2 regions of the Micromonospora sp. BQ11 genome follow, and region 1 is predicted to be linked to the other one. Evidence: riboswitches for the same ligand, from Rfam matches in the RefSeq annotation. Region 1 holds a riboswitch; the other holds the start of a gene.
The links. A riboswitch is a leader RNA that binds a small molecule or an ion and turns the genes downstream of it on or off. The one in region 1 is predicted to bind ZMP and ZTP.
Positions count from the first base shown of each region.

Region 1 (10,354 bases):
CCTGCTGGACCGGGCGCACGCCGCCGGCTGCACCGCCATCGCCGTCACGGTGGACGTACCCGTGCTCGGTCGGCGGCTGCGCGACGTGCGCAACGCGTTCGCCATCCCACCGCACGTCGTCGCCGCGAACCTGCCGGCCGGCCGGGACGACCTCGCGCACGCCGCCGTCCCGGGCGTGTCCGCCGTCGCCGCGCACACCGGTGAGGTGTTCGCCCCGGCGGTGAGCTGGGCGGACCTGGAGTGGCTGCGGGCGCGTACCGACCTGCCCCTGCTGGTGAAGGGCATTCTCGATCCCCGCGACGCGGCCCTCGCGGCGGACGCCGGCGCGGACGCCGTGGTGGTCTCCAACCACGGCGGGCGACAGCTCGACGGCGCCCCGGCCACCGCCACCGTGCTGCCCGAGGTGGTGGAGGCGGTCGGCGACCGGTGCGAGGTGCTGCTGGACAGCGGTGTCCGTGGCGGGGTGGACGTGCTGCGGGCGCTCGCCCTCGGCGCGCACGGCGTGCTGGTCGGCCGGCCGATGCTGTGGGCGCTGGCCGCCGGCGGCCGGGCCGGTGCGCAGACCGCGCTGGACCTGCTCGCCGGCGAGTTCACCGACGCGCTCACCCTCGCCGGTTGCGTCGACCCGGCCGCCGCCCGCGAGCTGCGCACGATCCTGGTGGACTGACCCGTGACCCCGGACCTGCACGTGACCGACCTGCACCCGGCGGTGGACGATCCGGCGCTGAACTCGATGAACTTCCTCAACGAGGTGGCCCAGCACTACCCGGACGCGGTGTCGCTGGCCGCCGGCCGCCCGTACGAGGAGTTCTTCGACGTCGCCGCGTTGCACCGACACCTGGACCGGTTCCGCCGGCACCTCGCCGACGACCTCGGGCAGAGCCCGGCCCAGGTGCACCGGACGCTGTTCCAGTACGGCCGCACCAAGGGCATCGTGCACCACCTGGTCGCCCGCAACCTCGCCGTCGACGAGGGGATCACGGTCGACGAGGAGGCGATCGTGGTGACCGTGGGCTGCCAGGAGGCCATGTTCCTGGTGCTGCGGGCGCTGCGGTCCTCCCCGCGCGACGTGCTGCTCGCCGTCGCACCCACGTACGTCGGGCTCACCGGCGCGGCCCGCCTGCTGGACCTGCCGGTACGGCCGGTGGCCGGCGGCCCGACCGGGGTGGACCTGGCCGACCTGCGCGCCCAGGTCCGGCGGGCGCGGGCCGAGGGCCTACGCCCACGCGCCTGCTACGTGATGCCGGACTTCGCCAACCCGTCCGGGGCGAGCATCGGCGTGGCCGACCGGCGGCGGCTGCTCGACCTGGCCGCCGAGGAGGACCTGCTGCTCATCGAGGACAACCCGTACGGCCTCTTCCCGGCCGGTGACGGCGACCGGCCGCCCACCCTCAAGGCGCTGGACACCGCTCGTCGGGTGGTCTACCTCGGCTCGTTCGCCAAGACGGTGCTGCCCGGCGCCCGCGTCGGTTACGTGGTGGCCGACCAGCGGGTCGCCGGGTCCGACGGCGGCGTCGGTCTGCTCGCCGACCAGCTCGCCAAGATCAAGAGCATGGTCACGGTGAACACCTCGGCGCTCGCCCAGGCGGTGGTCGGCGGCGCGCTGCTGGAGCACGGGTGCAGCCTGGTCGCCGCGACCGTCCGGGAACGGGCCGCGTACGCCCGGAACCTGCGCCACCTCGTCGCCGGCCTGGCCCGGCGCTTCGGCGACCGGTCACCCGTGCGGTGGAACGTCCCGGCCGGCGGCTTCTTCGTCGTGGTCACGGTGCCCTTCGCCGTCGACGACGCGCTGCTGCACCGCTCGGGCCGGGAGTACGGTCTGCTGTGGACGCCGATGGCGCACTTCTACGACGACGGGGCACCGGTCGACGCGCTGCGCCTGTCCGTCAGTGCGGTCACCCCGGAGCAGATCGACGTCGGCCTGGACCGGCTCGCCGCCCTGGTCACCGACGAACTCGCCCGTCGCGGGGCGGCGGCGCCGGTGGGCTGACACACCGCGTTCACCAACGTCCTCGATGGACACCCATAATGGACCCCATGGTCGCCTGGGAGTACGCGCTGCTGGTCCGCCGCTATCAGGGGCAGGGCCGCAACTTCACCGTCAGTTTCGTCTGGTACGCGCCGGACGGGTCCCGCCGGGACATCACCGCGTACGGCGACACCGCGATCGCGCACCTCAACCGCGCCGGTCGGGAAGGCTGGGAGCTCGTCGCCGCCTCCGAGGACGTCAACAACGTCCAGGGCAGCACGGAGGTGCACCGCTACCACCTGAAGCGCCCCCTCGCCTGAGCGCTTCCCGCCGGCCCGGGTCACGGGCCGGCGGGACCTCGGCGCCGGCGGTGCCGGCGCCGAGGGAGCACGGTGTCAGCCCAGGTCGACGGCCGGGTACAGCGGGAAGCCGGTCAGCAGCTCGCCGGCCTGCCGGCTCACCTTGTCGGCCACCGCCGGGTCCAGCGCGTACTTGGCCTTGGACGGGGTGCCGTCGGCGTTCGCGCCCGCCTTCGTCTGGCTCAGCACGGTGTGGATCAGCTCGGCGGTGACGTCCATCTCCGCGGTGCCCAGACCGCGCGTGGTCAGCGCCGGGGTGCCGATCCGGATGCCCGACGTGTACCAGGCGCCGTTCGGGTCCTGCGGGACCGCGTTGCGGTTGGTGACGATGCCCGAGTCGAGCAGTGCCTGCTCGGCCTGCCGGCCGGTCAGTCCGTAGCCGGTGACGTCGATGAGCACCAGGTGGTTGTCGGTGCCGCCGGTGACCAGCTTCGCGCCCCGGCGGGTCAGCCCCTCGGCCAGGGCCTGGGCGTTGGCGACGATGGCCTGCGCGTAGTCGGCGAAGTCGGGGCGACGCGCCTCGGCCAGGGCGACCGCCTTGGCGGCCATCACGTGCGGCAGCGGGCCGCCGAGCACCATCGGGCAGCCCCGGTCCACCTGGTCGGCCAGCTCCGGGCCGCAGAGCACCATGCCGCCGCGCGGGCCGCGCAGCGACTTGTGGGTGGTCGTGGTGACGATGTGCGCGTGCGGCACCGGGTCGAAGTCGCCGGTGAAGACCCTGCCCGCGACCAGGCCGGCGAAGTGCGCCATGTCGACCATGAAGGTCGCGCCGACCGAGTCGGCGATCTCCCGCATGATCCGGAAGTTGACCTTCCGCGGGTACGCCGAGTAGCCGGCGACCAGGATCAGCGGCTTGAACTCCCGCGCCGCCGCGGCGACCTTGTCGTAGTCGACCAGGCCGGTCGCCGGGTCGGTGCCGTAGCTGCGCTGGTCGAACATCTTGCCGGAGATGTTCGGCCGGAAACCGTGCGTGAGGTGGCCACCCGCGTCCAGCGACATGCCGAGCATCCGCTGGTCGCCCAGCTCCCGGCGCAGCGTGAACCAGTCCGCCTCGGTCAGGTCGTTGACGTGCTTCGCCGCCGCCCGCTTCAGGGCCGGCGCCTCCACCCGGTCGGCCAGGATCGCCCAGAAGGCGACCAGGTTGGCGTCGATGCCCGAGTGCGGCTGCACGTACGCGTGCGCGGCGCCGAACAGCTCCCGGGCGTGCTCGGCGGCGAGCGCCTCGACGGTGTCCACGTTCTGGCAGCCGGCGTAGAACCGGCGACCGACGGTGCCCTCGGCGTACTTGTCGCTGAACCAGTTGCCCATGGCCAGCAGGGTGGCCGGGGAGGCGTAGTTCTCGCTGGCGATGAGCTTGAGCGACTCGCGCTGGTCGGTCAGCTCCGCGCCGATGGCGTCGGCCACCCGCGGCTCGACGGCGCGGATCACCTCGAGGGCGCTGCGGAAGGCGGTGGATTCGGCGTTCGGCGACATGCGACCTCCTGGTGACGTGCGGAAGGCCCAGGCGCTCGGCATGCGTCCCTCATGACGGGGCCGCTCCCCGATGGTTCTCCATCTCCAATGCGCCAGTCACGGCCCGCCGGTGATCCTACCGGGTCGGCCCGAGGTCGCCGCGCCGCCGGGGGTTGAGGAGCCGGCGCCGGGGCACTGCTCCCAGCGGAGCCGGCCGCGGTGCGGCGGCCGGTCCGCGCAGACGAGGGGAGTGACGACAAGATGACCACACCGAGCACCGACCGCCCGATGGCCGTGGTGACCGGCGCGTCCAGCGGGATCGGGTACGAGCTGGCGGTGCAGTTCGCCGCGCACGGCTTCGACCTGGTGATCGCCGCCGAGGACGACGGCATCACCTCGGCGGCGGAGCGGCTGCGCCGCGACGGCGGCCCGCAGGTCCAGCCGGTCCGCGTCGACCTGGCCCGGCCCGAGGGGGTCGAGGAGCTGGCGGCGACCGTACGGGCGACCGGCCGGCCCGTCGACGCCCTGGCGCTCAACGCCGGGCGGGGTGCCGGCGGTGACTTCGTCGGCGGCACGGAGCTGGCCGACGAACTGACCGTCGTCGACCTGAACGTGCGCTCGACGGTGCACCTGGCGAAGCTGCTGCTGCCGGCGATGGTGGAACGCGGTGCGGGACGGGTGCTGTTCACCTCCTCGATCGCCGCGACGATGCCCGGCCCGTTCCAGGCGGTCTACAACGCCTCGAAGTCGTTCGTCCAGTCCTTCGCGGAGGCGCTGCGCAACGAGCTGAAGGAGACCGGCGTCACCGTGACCGCGCTGATGCCCGGGCCGACGGACACGGAGTTCTTCGCGCGGGCCGACATGGAGGACACCCGCGTCGGCGCCGGGCGCAAGGACGACCCACGTACGGTCGCCGAGCAGGGCTTCAAGGCCCTGATGAAGGGCGATCAGACGGTCACCGCGGGCTCGCTGATGAACAAGGTCCAGACCGCCGCCGGCAAGATCGTCCCGGACAAGCTGAAGGCCGAGCAGCACCGCAAGATGGCCGAACCCGGCTCCGCCTCCTGACCCCGCCCGCCGCGCCCGCCCGCCGCGCCCGCACGCGCCCATCGCGCCCCGCGCCCGCACGCCGCGCCCGTCGCGCAGTTTCCGAGAAAGAGTGGCCATTCTCCGCGGAATAGCCACTCTTTCTCGGAAACTGTTGCTCGCGGCGCGGCGCGGCGCGGCGGGGGTCGCGGGGGTGGGCGGGCGTGCCTAGGATCGACGCCATGGCGGGGTACGCGGGTGAGGGCAGTCTGCTCGCCATCAGCGACCTGCACGTGGGGCACCGGGACAACCGGCCGATCGTGGAGGCGCTGCGCCCGGAGACGCCGTACGACTGGCTCCTCGTCGCGGGTGACGTGGCCGAGACGGTCGCCGACGTGGAGTGGGCGCTGGGTCTGCTGGCCGACCGCTTCGCACGGGTGGTCTGGTCGCCCGGCAACCACGAGCTGTGGACCCCGCCGCGCGATCCGGTGGCGCTGCGCGGTGTCGAGCGCTACCACCACCTGGTCGAGATGTGCCGCCGCCTCGGCGTGCTCACCCCCGAGGACCCGTGGGCGGTGTGGGAGGGCCGCGGCGGGCCGGTGACGGTCGCGCCGCTGTTCCTCCTGTACGACCACAGCTGGCGCCCGGAGGGGTTCGACACGCCGGAGGCGGCGCTGGCCGAGGCGTACCGGACCGGGGTCGTGTGCACCGACGAGCAGTTGCTGCACCCGGATCCGTACCCGAGCCGGTCGGCGTGGTGCGCGGCGCGGGTCGCCGAGACCGCCCGGCGGCTCGACGAGCGTGATCCGGCGCTGCCGACCGTGCTGGTCAACCACTGGCCGCTGGTGCGGGAGCCGACCCGGATCCTGCGGTACCCGATCTTCGCCCAGTGGTGCGGCACGGAGGCCACAGCCGACTGGCACCGACGCTTCGACGCCGCCGTCATGGTCTACGGCCACCTGCACATCCCCCGGACAACCTGGTACGACGGGGTGCGGTTCGAGGAGGTCTCGTTGGGCTACCCGCGGGAGTGGCGGGCTCGGAGCGTACCGCCGGGGCGGTTGCGGCGGATCCTGCCGGCTCCCGACGGGGTGCCGCCGACGGCCTGGTGAGACGCGTGCGGGCCCGGCCATCGGCCGGGCCCGCGCAGCGCGGTCGCGCTCAGGCCGTCATCGCGTCCACGGACTTCTTGATCGCCTTGGGTTCGGTGGGGGTGCGCGGGGCGTCCTTGCGCATGTCGATCATCCGCTGGCCGATCTCCTGGAGCTGGTTACGGCCGAGCGCCTCGCGGACCTTGGGGAACCACTCCTGCTCCTCCTCCTCCACGTGGTGCTCGACGTTCTCGATGAGCACCGTGGTCTTGGCGTTGAAGCGCTCGTCGGAGGCGTCCATGGTGGCGAGCTCGGCGCAGAGCACGTCGACCACGTGGTGCTCCTCGTAGGACTCGAGGATGTCGTCCTCCAGGTCCGGCAGGAGCTTGCGGACCTCCGGGTACATGACCTCGTTCTCCAGGTAGGTGTGCACCGTCAGGGCCTCCAGGATCTGGGTCACCAGCTCCTGACGCCGCGCTGCGGGACCCTCTTCCGCCTTCTGGAACTCGCGGAAGAGACGGCGCATCTCCTTGTGGTCCTCTTTCAACAGGACGATGGCATCGGTGGACACCGGCGGGACCTCCTCTTTTCGGCTGACCCAGGATTCCCTACCCTCGCGTGAGCTGCGGAAACGAAAGGGCCCGGCGGAATTCCGCCGGGCCCCTCCGCGTGGTGGTGCGGTTACTTAACCGCGTTGTAGGCGTTGACCACGCCGGCGCCGTAGAAGCCGTTGCGCTCACCGCCGGAGCAGGTCGCGTCGTAGGCGTTCGGGCCGGCCGGGATCAGCGGCACCGGGTTGTAGACGCCGGTCGGGCAGGACTTCGCCTCGGCGGTGCGCTCCAGGAGGGCCGCCAGGGCGCCCGGGGACAGGTTCGGGTGCGCCGACAGGGCCAGGGCGGCCACGCCGGTCGCGTGCGGACCGGACATCGAGGTGCCCTGCTTGTAGCCCCAGCCGTTGGTCCGCGTCGTCGTGTTGAAGGTGGTCGACAGGATGCCGTCGGTGATGGTGGAGCGGACGCCCTGCGTACGGAAGCGGGTGTCGCCGCCCGGCGCCGTCACGTCGATGACGCCCTGGCCGTACGAGGAGTAGTAGCTCTTCTCCCCGGTCGGGCCGACCGCCGACACGGTCACCACGCCCGGCGCCTCGGCCGGCAGGTCCAGGCAGGCGTTGGTGAGGTTCTCGCGCACCTCGGGCGTCCCGTTGTTCGGGCTGCCGTCGTCGGTGATCTTGTGCGCGAGGTCGTAGTTCGAGTTACCCGCGGACGCCACGTTCAGCACGCCCTTGCTCGACGAGTAACGGATGGCCCGCTGGACCGCCTGCCACACCGGACGCTGGCGCGCGTCGTTGCGGCAGTTCAGCTCCCACGGGTCGATGTAGTAGCTGTTGTTGGTCAGCTGCATGCCGTGCTCGGCGGCCCACATGAACCCGCAGACCGCGGCCTCCGGGAAGATGTAGCCGTCGTCGTTGACCACCTTGACGGCGGCCACCTTGACGCCCGGCGCGACGCCGGTCACGCCGACGCCGTTGACGGCGGCGGCGATGGTGCCGGCCACGTGGGTGCCGTGGTCGGAGGTCGTCGGGTTCCAGGCGGCCTCGGTGGTGTCGGTGACACCGCCGATGCACGAGGTGCTCTTGTCCTTGGCGATCTGGCTCGCCAGGTCCGGGTGGCTGGAGGAGATGCCGCTGTCCAGTACGCCCACCAGCACGTCGGCGCTGCCGGCGTTGACCGCGTGGGCCTGCGGGACGTCGATCATCGGCATGTCCCACTGCTGGCCGAAGAGCGGCTCGGCGGTGGGGGCGGCGGTGGCCGCGGCGGCCGCGGGGGCCGACACCTCCACCGTCTCGCCCTCGTCGAGCTGGCTGCCCAGGCCGGTGGTGGAGGCGACCGACTCGACGCCCGCGCCCGCCACCCGACTGGTGAAGTCGGGGTTGTTGGAGCGGACGACGAGCACGCCGATCTGGTGGTAGCCGGCGACGACGGTCCCGCCGGCGGCGGCGACCCGGGCGGCCGCCCTGTCGGTCGTGGCGCCCTGCGGGGCGAGCACCAGGTAGGTGGTGTCCGGTCCGGCGGCGGCGGCCGCCGGCACCAGGCCGCCGGTGACGGCGAGGCCGACACCCAGCGACACGGCGGACGCGGCCGCCAGTGTCTTGCGACGGAGGTTCTTCACACAGACTCCCAGGGGCTGTCTTCTCCCGGCCCGCCCTTGCGGGGAGCGGACCGGCGGGAGGAGGGCGGGACGCCCGCCTCCGGTGGGTACAGCGCCGTGGGTCGGTGTGGCGTTACACACACCTGCCTGGCGGGACAATTGGTGTCATACGGTGGCGAGGGTGTGCGGAATCTCGTCGAGCAGCTCGCGGGCGAGGAAACCGATGCGTCCGTACCGGGGAACCAACCGCTGGCCGCTCACCGCGTGGGCGAACGCCGCCCAGCAGGCGGCCTGCGCCGGTTCGGCGCCCCGGGACAGCAGCCCGGCGAGCAGCCCGGCCCGCACGTCGCCGCTGCCCGACGTGCCGAGCCCCGCGTCGCCGCTCTCCTCCCGCCAGCTCTGCCCGTCCGGGGTGGCGACGTGGCCGTAGAGGGACACCACGGCGTCGTACCGGCCGGCCAGCCCGATCGCCTCGGCGTCCAGGTCGTCGCCCGGCTCCCGGCCCAGCAGGTGCCGCGCCTCGACCAGGTTGGGGGTGAGGACCGCCCGCCGGCCCGCGCCGGCCAGCAGCTCCGGTGAGTGGCTGAGCGCCCCCAGGGCGTACGCGTCGAGCACCAGCGCCGTCTCCGGCCCGGCGGCGTCGAGGACCAGCCGCAGCAGCTCGCGGGTCTCGTCGATGCTCTGGAGGCCGGGCCCCACCGTCACCACGTCGGCCTCCGCGACCAGCTCGCTGAGCTGCCCTTCGGACTCCCCGGCGACCGCGCCTGCGGGCGTCTCCGGCAGCCCGATCACCAGCGCCTCCGGCACCTGGATGCTGAGCGCGGCGGCGGTGGACTCGGCGGCGGCGAGCTGGAGCACACCCGCGCCGGCCCGCAGCGCCGCCACGCCGGCCAGCAGCACCGCGCCGGGGGCGAACCGGGAACCCCCGACCACCAGCACCGTGCCCCGGGACTCCTTGCCCCCGGTCGGTACGGGAAGCGCCCAGTCCCGCAGCAGTGCGGGCGTGATGACGCGCGTATCAGACCGGTTCGGCATGGACCTCGTCCTCCCTGGTGGGCTTCGCACCCTGCGCCTGCAGGTGGCTCACGTCGTTGAACACGTCGGGGCGCAGCCGGCCGTCGCCGTCGGCCGACCAGCCGGTCACCGAGCAGTTGGCGATGACGTACCGGCGGGTCAACGCCATCAGCTCGTCCTCGGTGAGCCCCTCCACCAGGTAACGAGTCAGGAACACCAGGGCGTCATGGCCGAACAGCAGCACCCGGCGGTCCTCGTGGTCACGGCGCAGGTCACCGAGGAGGGCGCGCAGCCGCAACGCGACGTCGGTCCACGACTCACCGCCGGGCGGTCGGTAGTAGAACTTGCCGAGCCGCTCCCGCCGTGCCGCCTCCTCCGGGTACCGCCCGCGTACGCCGTGCGCGGTGAGCCCGTCCAGGATGCCCAGCTCCCGGTCCCGCAGGCGTTCGTCGCGGCTGACCGGGATGCCGGTGCCCTCCAGGGCCAGCTCGGCGGTGTGGACGGCGCGCAGGTACGGCGACACCACCGCCACGTCCGGCCGCCGTGCCTCGGGCAGCTCGGCGAGCCACCGGCCGGTGGCTCGTGCCTGGTCCTCCCCGGTGGGGCTGAGGGGTACGTCCGGGTCCCGGTGGGTCAGGTCGATCAGCTCCGACCCGGACTCCTCGGCCGCCGAGGCCGCCACGTTCGCCGTGCTCTCGCCGTGTCGGACGATCCACAGCGTCGCCAGTTCCGCCATGGGCCACCTGCTACCCGTACGCCGCCACGGGTAACCGCCCGCCGTCGCACGGCTCGGCGCGGGGCGTGAACGGGGTTCCCCCGGGTAAGCGCCGGGTCCACCGTTCGACGACAGGGGAGGTGTGCCGTGGCCACGATGGTCAGGGAGCCGACGAGTCCGGTCAAGGACAAGAACTACGACCTCATCCAGGCACTGCAGATGTCGCTGCACAACGTGTGGCAGCTGGAGACCTACATCGCCGACGCGGATGCCCAGGGCGACACGGAACTCGCCGGCTGGTTCCGGAAGATCCAGGAGAACAACCGCAAGGCGGGTGAACAGGGCAAGCAGATGCTCATGTCCCGCTTGCAGCGGGAGAACGGCTGAGGTGATCGCCGGCGTCCGGGCGGACCGGGTGGGCCGCCCGGCCGCCGCGTCGGCGTGGCCGTCCGCACCGGAGCCGTCGGCCCGGACCGATACCCTTGCGGGCCATGAGCGGCGGGCAGGACGGCGACCAGGTGGCGGCGGCGCTCGAGCGCGCCCTCGCCCGGCTCACCTTCGTCGACCTGGACGCCGACGC
Region 1 covers NZ_JBQHDB010000005.1:188,830-199,183, reverse strand. Annotated here, with positions in the region: gene ACTMSW_RS12995 (alpha-hydroxy acid oxidase) at 1-667, shown strand, start outside; gene ACTMSW_RS12990 (PLP-dependent aminotransferase family protein) at 671-1,990, shown strand; gene ACTMSW_RS12985 (hypothetical protein) at 2,029-2,289, shown strand; gene ACTMSW_RS12980 (glycine hydroxymethyltransferase) at 2,365-3,801, opposite strand; ZMP/ZTP riboswitch at 3,820-3,911, opposite strand; gene ACTMSW_RS12975 (SDR family NAD(P)-dependent oxidoreductase) at 4,042-4,848, shown strand; gene ACTMSW_RS12970 (metallophosphoesterase family protein) at 5,049-5,918, shown strand; gene ACTMSW_RS12965 (hemerythrin domain-containing protein) at 5,968-6,468, opposite strand; gene ACTMSW_RS12960 (S8 family peptidase) at 6,579-8,066, opposite strand; gene ACTMSW_RS12955 (NAD(P)H-hydrate dehydratase) at 8,211-9,080, opposite strand; gene ACTMSW_RS12950 (histidine phosphatase family protein) at 9,064-9,795, opposite strand; gene ACTMSW_RS12945 (hypothetical protein) at 9,931-10,161, shown strand; gene ACTMSW_RS12940 (hypothetical protein) at 10,266-10,354, shown strand, end outside.

Region 2 (10,354 bases), on a different contig from region 1:
ATGAGCACGCTCCACCGGTCCCACCGCACCGTCTACCGGCCGTCGCGGTGGCCACGCCGGATCCTCACTGCGGTCGCCGCGGTCGCCGCCGCCGCCTTCCTGGTGCCGATCCTGTGGCTCGTCGCCAGCGCGCTGCGGACCAGCAACGAGACCTTCGCGTCCTCGGCGCCCCTGTCGTGGTGGGTGCTGGTGCCGCGCGACCCGACCCTCGACAACTTCCGCAGGCTGATCGAGACGGGATTCCTGCGCAATGTCGGCAACTCGGTACTCGTGGCCGGGCTCACCGTCATCGCCGGGCTCGCGATCTGTGCGATGGCTGCCTTCGCGCTGGCCGTCATCGACTTTCCCGGCCGTCGCCTCGTGTTCGGCTTGGTGGTGGTGAGTTTCCTCGTGCCCTTCGAAGCCACCGCGATCCCGCTGTCGACGACCTTCCGCGAATGGAACCTGGACAACACGATCACCGGCCTCGTGCTACCCGGCATCGGCAACGGACTCGCCGTGTTCATGCTCCGGCAGTTCTTCCTCGGCATCCCGGCCGAGATCCGCGAAGCCGCCCGCGTCGACGGCGCCGGATGGTGGCGCACCTTCTGGCAGTTGTACCTGCCCCTGTCGTACCCGGCCCTGATCGGCGCCGGCCTGATCCTGTTCCTGTTCCAGTGGCAGGCCTACCTGTGGCCGATCCTGACCACGTCGGACCCGGCGCGCGACGTCGCCGCCGTGTCGCTGGCGCGCACGTTCGGCGCGTTCACCAACGACTACGGGCTCACCTTCGCCGAAGCCGTGATCGTCAGCATCCTGCCCGCCGGCGTGCTGCTCCTGCTCCAGCGGTACTTCATCGCCAGCGTCGCCGCCACCGGGGGTAAGGAATGACAACGCCGAAGGCGCTCGACGTGCTCGTCGTCGGCTCCGTCAACATCGACATCATCGTCCGGCTCGCCCGTCGGCCCCGGCCGGGAGAGACGGTGCCCGGCGAGCGGGTCAGCTACCGGCCGGGCGGCAAGGGCGGCAACCAGGCCGGCGCGGCGGCCCGCGCCGGCGCCCGTACGGCTCTCGTCGCGGCGACCGGCGACGACCCGCACGGCGATCGGCTGCGCACCGGCCTCGCGACGGCCGGGGTCGACACCAGCCGCTGCGGGGTGGTACCCGGCCCGACCGGTACCGCGCTCATCACCGTCACCCCGGACGGTGAGAACGCCATCGTCGTCGTCGCCGGGGCGAACCAGCTGCTCGACGCCGCCGCCGTCGCCGACTGCCCGCCGGCCACCTGCTATCTCGCCCAACTCGAGATCCGGCCGGACACCGTCCTCGCCGTCGCCCGGCACGCCGAGGCCGCCGGTGCGCGGTTCGTGCTCAACGTCAGCCCCGCGCAGACCGTGCCCGGCGACCTGCTGCGACGATCGGATCCCGTCATCGTCAACGTGCACGAGGCCGCGACGCTCCTCGGCGTGCGGGCCGGCACGATGGCGGGCACCGACCACGCCGCCGCCCTCCTCACGATGGGAGCACGCTCTGCCGTGGTGACACTGGGCGCGGCCGGCGCGGCGTGGGCCGACGCCACCGGTGCGGGCACCGTGCCGGCGCCGCGGGTCGAACCGGTCGACACCACCGGCGCCGGCGACGCCTTCGCCGGTGCGCTCACCGCCGCCCTCGCCCGCGGTGTGCCGCTGAGTGCCGCCGTGGCGTCCGCCAACCAGGCCGGCGCGGAAGCGACCCAGTGGCACGGCGCCGTACCGTGGCAGTGACCACACCGCACACGAAGCTCCCGCAACGGGTACGGCGCGAGGGGTGTGACGACCGCCGCAAGGAGTTCGTGCTGGATCCGCCGCACGGGGTCGGCCCGCTGCGGTTCGGGATGGCAATCGACGGGGCCCGTGACCCTGGCGACGGATCTGGCCGCGGTCCGGGCATCACGGAACGCAGCCGCTTTGGCTACGGGGCGGCGGCGCGCCGGGCATGGCCGATGACAGGTTGCGCCGCTCCGCCGAGTGATGCGACAGGTCGAGCTGTCTAGGTACCAACTGGCCGGCGATCAACGTCTTGTCATGGCTCCCCGCGCCCGACACGTCCGCCGGTGTTTCGCGGGGCATTCTGCGTTCGGCGTCGCCGGGCCGCCCGTTCCCGGGCCCGGCGGACAGCCCGGGGCAGGGACACCGGTCCCCGCGACCGCACGCCGTGGTCGGCTCGGTGGCAAGCCAGGTAGACCGGGATGGATAGGGCGACAAGGAAGACCGAAAATGCGGCCAAACCGCGTTCCTCGCTGGTGTCGGCCAACTCGGCGAAGCTCGATGTCGACGTCACCTTCGTGACCAACAGCACCAGCACGGCACCGACCGCACACCACGGCCACCAACCTGGGCGCAACCGCCACAGCACCCGGCCCTCGTACGCCCCGACGATGGGCCGCAACATGCAAACAACGCCGAGGGCGCTGATTGCTGTGCCGTGCATCAGCCATTCCGAGGCCGGGGTTGCTGCCGGTACCAGGCCGTAGACCAGCAGACCGACATCCCAGCCGAGGATGAGGACGCTGAGGCGTAAGCCCCAAAGCCAGTACACGCCGACAGGGTACGGACTGGGTGCTCTCATCACCGCCCCGGGTACGAAGTGGTCCTCGCGCAACGCGGTCAGCGCATCCACCCGCTACGACTCCGCAGAATCCGGTAAATCGTTGGCGTACCTGCCCGGGTGGTTGACAGAGTCACCGACGTGACGGTCGAACTTCCCTCGGAAATGACGGTACGCCGCGCCACCGAAGCGGACGCCGAGGTGATCTTCGACGTGCAAGCGGCGCACAACGTGCCGGTGGCCGGTGAGGCCAACGCGACGGTGGAGGATGTCGCCGACGAGCTGGTGGAGCCCGGTTTCGATCTCGACACCGACGGTTGGCTGGTGTTCGACCGCGCTGGTGTGGCGATCGGATGGGGCTGGGCGTGCCGTAAGGGGGACAGCGACAACGTCGATGTGGCGGTGTACACGCGCCCCGGCCATGAGCAGGCCGCGCCGTGGCTGTGGCGGGTCGTGCAGCGCCGGGCCGCCGAGATAGCCCAGGAGCTGGGCCATGACACGGTCACGATCGACACGGAGGTGTTCCGCGACGATCCGGGTAAACGCCGGGCGGCTCGGGACAACGGATTCGCGCCGGCGACCTCGTTCCTCCGGCTGCGTATCGACCACCGCCCGCCGGTACCCTTTCCGGCTCCCCCCGGCGGGCTCGGCGTATCGCTGAGCATGCGAGATGGCACCGATGAACAGGTCCGTCGCGACGGTCACGCGGTGTACAACGAGGGCTTCGCCGATCACTTCGGGTTCGTACCCGCCGAGTACCAGGCATGGCAGGACCAGCGCGTGGCCAGCAGCGCGCACGACTGGGCCCAGCTGCACGTCGCGTACCTCGACGGGGAGCCGGCGGCCGTCCTGCTCCGGACGAACAGCTTCGTGCCGGACGACAACTGCGGTTACGTGCACACCCTGGCGACACGGCCGACGTTCCGCCGTCAGGGACTGGGGGCCTACCTGTTGCGCTACGCCTTCGCCGCCGATGCCGCAGCGGGCCGAACCGGAACGGTGTTGCATGTCGACACCGACCCGGAGCGTCCCGCTCTCGCCTTGTACCAGGCCGCCGGCATGCGCCCGATCCAGATCATCGACATCTGGCGGCGCACCGGCAGCACCCGTACTCCCTCACCCTCCGAGTAGTAGAGCTGGACACAGGCCCCGCTTCGGGGATACCAGGCCGGGTCCGCCGCAGTCGCTCGGCGGCCAGCAGAGCCGTCAGGCGTCATTGCTGTCATGGGCGAGGCGTGGTGACTCCGTTGCCGTGTACTCGGAGAGGATTTCGCCGAGGACCCGTTGCGCGTTCGAGAATTCTTCTGCGTCCTCGGGATCTTCGAATGTGGAGCAGCAGGTGGCGAGGGTTTTCCAGAGGGCCCAGCCACGCCCGCGCGCCCACGTCGCATCATCCACCGACAGCCGCTGGCGAAATGCCTTCCGGCCGTCCGCGGTCAGCAACGTCCAGGCGACCGCCAGATCGCAGGCGGGGTCACCGACGCCACAGGTCCCGAAGTCGATGACGGCCGCCAACCGGCCGTCAGCGAGGAGGAGGTTTCCCTGGGCGATGTCCCCGTGGAACCAGCGGTCCACACCGTCCCAGCGGGCGTCGAGTGCCCTCGCCCAGATCTCGCGCACCAGCGCGGCATCGACGTGGCCGTCCAGCTCCGCGAGCGCACGCTCAACCTTCTTGTCGTAGGTGCGTAGGGTGCCGCCCCGGAACCAGTTGTGGATACCCGGCTGCGGACCGCCCGCGGCGTCGACGCTCTGCATGGCCGCCAGGAACTCGGCGAGGTCGATCGCGAATCGCACCGGGTCGGCGATGCGGTCCACGCTCGCAGGCTCGCCGTCGAGCCACCGGTAGATCGACCACGGATAGGGGTAGCCCGCATCCGGCTTGCCTTTCGCCACCGGGGCGGGGATGGGCAGCGGTAGCCGAGCGGCGAGGGCCGGGAGCCACCGATGTTCCTTGTCGACCGCCAGGGCGTACTCGGCGGCGCTGGGCAGACGCACCAGCATTTCGGGGCCGAGGTGGAAGGTCCAGTTGTCCCAGCCGCCGTTGGCCACCGGCTCGATCGGGAGGTCGGCCAGGTGCGGGAACTGGTCGGCGACGAGCCGACGCACCTGTTCCGTGTCGACGGTGATGCGCTGGGGCAGGGGACCGAGATCCGGAACATCACTCACTGAACCGTCCTCGTTGACCATCGGAGTTGAGCGCGATGTGGTGCGCCAGCGAAAGCAGCCACCGTGCATCATGGACGGTCGTCATCGGTGACCGCCAGTACGGCCCCCGGTCAGGGTGGCCAGGTGGTCGTCGACGAGTTGGACCTGCCGCTGCGGCGGGAAGGCCGCCGGGGCGAAAAGGGCCTGCACCACCAGGCCCAGGACGAAGGCTTGAAGTCCCGCCGCGACCTTTGCAGGGTCGCCAGGAGGCAGTACGCCAAGTGCCTGGTCCGCGGCCACCCGCTCGCTCAGCCTGTCCCGGCTTGCGGCGTACTTGCGGGCGTAGTCGCTGCTCAGGTCGGGGTCGGAGAGCGCGGCGTCCCAGGAGGACACCCAGATCCGGTTGATGTCGGTGGTCTCGGCAGTCAGCGGGAGCATGTCCAGCAGCGCGTCCCTGAGGGCGGCCGTACCCTCGCCCGAATCGCGGCGCGTGCGGGTGAGCGTGCGCCGTTCGAGCAGGTTGAGGGCGTACTCCACGAGGGCTCGCTTGGTGGGGAAGTAGTGCGTGAGCAGGCCCGTGGTCGCGTCGAGTTGGGCGGCGACGGCGCGCAGGGTCAGGCCGGTGAACCCGCGTGCCGCCATGACGTGCCAGACCGCTTCCGAGACGTCTCGGCGGCGTGCCTCGTGATCTCCCTTGGTGCGTGGCATGGCACCACGGTACATTTCCACAACACCTGTTATGCGAATGAGGAGTCCCATGTTCTCGCTGCCCCTGCGCGACGATGCCTACCTCAGCCCGCTGGAGGTCTGGCACGCCGACGAGTTCGCCGACCACCTCGACCGGGCGCGCGAGCACATTCGCCCGTGGGTCGGGCCCGCATTCGTCACCGACGACCGGGACGGCGCGCGGGCCACACTTCAGCGGTACGCGGAGCGCCAGGCCGGTGACGGTAACCGTCTGTACGGCATCTGGCGGCGCCGAACTCTGGTCGGCGGCGTGATGTTCACCGACTTCAACGCCGCTGTCGGATCGTGCGAGATCGGCTGTTGGCTGGAGCCGTCCGCCGAGGGCCACGGCCTGGTCACCCGAGCGTGTGGTGCGTTGCTGGACTGGGCATTGACGTCCCGGGGGCTGCACCGGGCCGAGTGGCACTGCCGGGCCGACAACGACCGCAGCTCCGCGGTGGCCAGGCGGCTCGGCATGACTCTGGAAGGGGTACGCCGCGAGGCGTGGCCGTACGAGGGCGCGCGCTACGACACGCAACTCTGGGCTGTCCTTGCCCCGGAGTGGCAGGCCTTAGGCCGGCGGCCGTACGCATTCGTGGTAGACCCTTGTGGCAAGGACGATGTGATGAGCGGCGGCCCTGGACGGGGATGAGGATGCCTGACCCGCGTGCCTTCTGGCTGGACGAGCACGTCGACCGTGAGCGCGGCGCCGGCGGGCGCGGTCGCTACGAGACCGAGGTGCTCGGACGTATCGATGAGTTCGCCGACACGTGGGGTGACATCGCGCCGGTCGCCTTCGCCGCGACCGCGTGGCGGCTCGCCACCGAGCTGTCACCTGCGTACGTCCGCTGGCACCGGCGGATCGTCTCGGCGACCTGCACGCGGAGCCCGTGGGACGGGAGCATGACCTGCGCGGTCAGCGTGGTCTCCCGGTGGCCGGCCGAACTCACCTGGACCCGGCAATGGCAGCGCGACCGTGGGTGGCGCGACTGGCCCCAGTTGTTCGGTCAGTACACGACACCAACGGAGCAGGATGTGACGCGTAGCCCGCATCTGCGCGCGATGCTGCAGGTCGAGGCGCCGGTACCCCTCGATGATCTGCCTCCGGCTCCGGACGGTCCGGACAGTTCCGTGGCGCCCGCAGCGCGCCGAGCCGTCACCGTGCTGGCCCGGGAGCTCAACGATCTCCTCGCCCCCATGATCGGCCAGTTGGAAGCCGGGGTGCCAGCAGACTCCTGAGCGTCCGTAGCCCAGCCTCGATGAGTTCCGGGCCGTGCGCAGGTCATAACGTGCAGGACCGCTGACGCGCTCGTACCGGGAGGAAACGAATGGCGAAGCTCATCTACTCGATGGTCACCTCACTCGACGGCTACGCCGAGGCCGCGGAGGGTGGCCTCGGCACCGGGGCCGACGACCCGGTGGTGCACACCTTCGTCAACGACCTCTTCCGCCCCGTCGGCACGTACCTCTACGGCCGACGGATGTACGAGACGATGGTCTACTGGGAGACCGCGCACACCGAGCCCGACCAGCCGCCGTACATCCTGCAGTACGCCCGCGACTGGCAGGCGGCGGAGAAGATCGTGTACTCCACGACGCTGGACTCGGTGTCCAGCACGAGGACCCGGATCGAGCGGGCCTTCGACCCGGACGCGGTGCGCAGGCTCAAGGCCGAGGCTGATCACGACCTCACCGTCGACGGCCCGAACCTCGCGGCCCAGGCGATCGCGGCCGGCCTGGTCGACGAGTACCACCTGTTCATCACCACGAGCGTGGTCGGCGGCGGCAAGCGCTTCTTCCCCGACGGCGTACGCCTCGACCTCGAGCTGGTCGAGGAGCGTGCCTTCGACAGCGGACTGATCTACGCGCGCTACCGGACCCGCTGAGCCACACCGGTCGGTGACACTGTCCGGCGTCACGCAGTCGGCACCGCCACGGTGAGGCTGCCGCGGGTCAGGCGGTCGCGCGTTCGGCGGCGGCCACGGCGTTGCGGAACAGCATGGCGACCGTCGTCGGGCCGACCCCGCCGACGCGGGGGGTGATCGCGGAGGCAACCTCGGCGCAGGCTTCGTCGACGTCGGGGAGGAGGCGACGGCCGGCGTACCGGACACCGGCGCCGATCACCACCGCTCCGGGACGGACGTGCTCCGGCTGGATGATGCCGGGGACGCCGGCGGCGGCGACGAGGATGTCCGCGCGGCGGGTGTAGCGCGGCCAGTCCGCTACGCCGGTGTGGACCACGGTGACCGCGGCGTTCGCGGTGGGGCGTTTCTGGGCCAGCAGGATGGCCAGCGGCCGCCCGATCGTCGCGCCGCGCCCGAGGATCACCACCTCGCGGCCGGCGACCGGGATCCCGTGGTGGTCCAGCAACGCCTCGATGCCGGCCGGCGTGCACGGCAGGGGGCCGGGCAGACCGAGAGCCAGGCGCCCCATGTTGAGCGGGTGCATACCGTCGACGTCCTTGTCCGGGTCCAGCGTCTGCAGCGCGGCGTCGTAGTCCAGGTGGTCGGGGATCGGGTACTGGATCAGGACCCCGTGCACGTCCTGGTCGAGATTGAAACCGGCGATCATGTCGAGAAGGTCGGCGTGGGTGGCGTCCGCGGGCAGGTGCCGGTGCGGCGAGTCGAAGCCCAACTCGGCCGCCTGCCGCTGCTTGATCCGGATGTACCCGGCGCTCGCGTCGTCGTCGCCGACCAGGATCGTGGCCAGGCTCGGCGTGACCCCTCGTTCGCGCAGGGCGGCGACCCGCCGGGCGGTGTCGGAGAGTACGGCCTCGGCCACCGGTGCGCCGGGCAGGAATCGAGCGGTCTCGGGCATGCGTCCCTCCGGACGGCAGCCCAGGCGGTCGACTCCCGTGACAGGCTCCCCGATGGTCCGACCATCCCCGTGCCGCCAGTCGCCTCTGCCCCGCAGAATATCCGGCACGACGAGTGCGATGTGTCGCCTACCGCGGCTGGTCCCAGAGGGAGGGACGTCCGCGCTGGACGCGCCCTCATCGGGCTGTCCGTCCCGTCGATCATCGAGGGCCGTCGCGGCAGTACTGTGCGCGCCATGATCCGCAAAGCCATGATCGTAATGCCCCTTGTCGTGCTCTCCCTCGCTGCGTGTGGAGGTGAGGCCGACCAGGCGGAAGCCGCCTCGCCCTCGGCTTCCACAGCCCCCGTCGCCACCCCGTCGTCAGTTGCGGCGGCGGTCAGCCCGACCGCTCAGGCACCCAGCGAGGAGGCGGAGCTTCGCCGAGCGGTGGTGGCGTACTCGGACGCCTTCCTCGACGCCAAGCCGACGGTCGGGTACGAGCTGTTCTCGGCCAGGTGCAAGGAGCGTGTGACCCTCAGCGAGTTCACCGGCATGCTCATGGCCGCCAAGCAGATGTATGGCAAGGCGATGCCGATCAAGACCTTCGAGGCGCAAATCTCCGGTGACCTGGCCCGCGTGACCTACACCTACGAGGTGCCTGCCCTCAATCAGACCAGGGAGCCGTGGGCGCGCGAGGACGGCAAGTGGAAGCAGGACGACTGCTGAGGCTTGGCCGCGGCCGGTATCCGCAGGGCGGCGCCGGGGCACCGGAAGCCGGGATGAGGGCGCCCGGCGCGCCGATCGACCGTCAGTGCTCGCCCCGCGCGGGTGACGACGAGGCGAGTCGTTCGTGCATCACGTCGACCGGCAGGGCCGGGTTCCTCGCTGCGGACTCGGCCAGTTCAGCATCGTCGAGCAGGTGGACCATCCGGTCCACCGGTAGTCGGGGGCATGCCGCCATCGCCCGCCGCACCTCGGCGTCGGGGTCGCGGGTGAGCCGGTCGACGAGCGCCGGATCCGCCTGCGGGTCGCGCGCGACGAGCCGCCTGACCGCCGGGTCCCGGTCGTCGGCGAACCGGGCCAGCGTCACCGTCGGGAAGTTCGGCAGGGCCAGCAGTCGGTGTCGGTCACATCGACCGTCGCGGAACACCCGCAGGAGCAGCTCGGGTGGCGCGGTCGGATGGTGATGGGCGAGGAGGGCTCGTACGCTGGGATCGGGGTCCTCCGCGAGCGCGGTGACGACCTCTGCCGGCAACCGCGGGTCGACCGCGCCCCGCCGGCGCAGCAGCGGGTTGACCGATGTGGCGAGCCGTACCGATTCCGTCAGCGGCGGCAGCGGGTCCGGCGGCGACGTCCCGCGCAGGTGCCAGCACAGGTCGACCCAGCGGTTCCACGGTGCCGTGGTCACGTCGATGTCGATCGCCGCCCGCTCCTCCTCGGTGAGCGCGGGATGGACGGAGACCGCGGTTCGCACGGACACGTCCGGGTCCGCGGCGAGCCGTGCCAACTGCGGACCGGTCAGGTCGTCGCGCCTGGCGAGGCTGCGCCGTACGTCTGCCGACGGGTGGTCGAGCAACGCCTCGACCACCGCCGGCGGCAGGGTCGGGTTGGTCGCCATCGCGTCGACGCATTCCTTCCCGTCGTCGGCGGCGAGCACGTGTGCGATCAGCGCGGGGGAGAGCCGCCGGTCGCCCAGCAGCTCCCGGTGCGCGTACCCGTTGACCGGTAGGTCCGCCGGCTCCTGCACCCGTTCCCGCTCCGCGGAGAAGTGGGCGGTGGCCGCCCGCACCTCCGGTGCCTCGTCGTGCAGCAGGGCGTGCCGCAGGTCGTCGCGGGACGTCTCGTCCAGGCCGCCCAGCAGGTGGACCGCGGCGCTGCGGACGAGTGGCTCCGGGTGAGCGGCGACGACCGGCACCGCGCGCCGGTCACGCGTCCCCCACTCGATCACCTCGCCGGTCAGGTCGGCCGCCGTGAAGGTGCCAGCCCGGAACAGGGTGACGAGCCGGTCCAACCGGGGCAGAAACGCGCGGTCGGGCAAAGCCAGGTCCGGGTCCTCCCGGACGAGCGCGGCGACGCGACGTTCGGGGTCGTCCAGCAGGCTGAGCCGGAGCGCCGGGTCGAT
Region 2 covers NZ_JBQHDB010000004.1:406,085-416,438, forward strand. Annotated here, with positions in the region: gene ACTMSW_RS11580 (carbohydrate ABC transporter permease) at 1-4, shown strand, start outside; gene ACTMSW_RS11585 (carbohydrate ABC transporter permease) at 1-870, shown strand; gene ACTMSW_RS11590 (ribokinase) at 867-1,742, shown strand; gene ACTMSW_RS11595 (hypothetical protein) at 2,041-2,556, opposite strand; gene ACTMSW_RS11600 (GNAT family N-acetyltransferase) at 2,707-3,696, shown strand; gene ACTMSW_RS11605 (aminoglycoside phosphotransferase family protein) at 3,772-4,752, opposite strand; gene ACTMSW_RS11610 (TetR/AcrR family transcriptional regulator) at 4,813-5,418, opposite strand; gene ACTMSW_RS11615 (GNAT family N-acetyltransferase) at 5,468-6,088, shown strand; gene ACTMSW_RS11620 (hypothetical protein) at 6,091-6,675, shown strand; gene ACTMSW_RS11625 (dihydrofolate reductase family protein) at 6,765-7,322, shown strand; gene ACTMSW_RS11630 (bifunctional 5,10-methylenetetrahydrofolate dehydrogenase/5,10-methenyltetrahydrofolate cyclohydrolase) at 7,390-8,253, opposite strand; ZMP/ZTP riboswitch at 8,265-8,346, opposite strand; gene ACTMSW_RS11635 (hypothetical protein) at 8,488-8,958, shown strand; gene ACTMSW_RS11640 (hypothetical protein) at 9,041-10,354, opposite strand, start outside.
Region 2: it holds a riboswitch for ZMP and ZTP, as region 1 does, so the genes downstream of both, ACTMSW_RS11630 (bifunctional 5,10-methylenetetrahydrofolate dehydrogenase/5,10-methenyltetrahydrofolate cyclohydrolase) here and ACTMSW_RS12980 (glycine hydroxymethyltransferase) in region 1, are expected to answer to the same signal.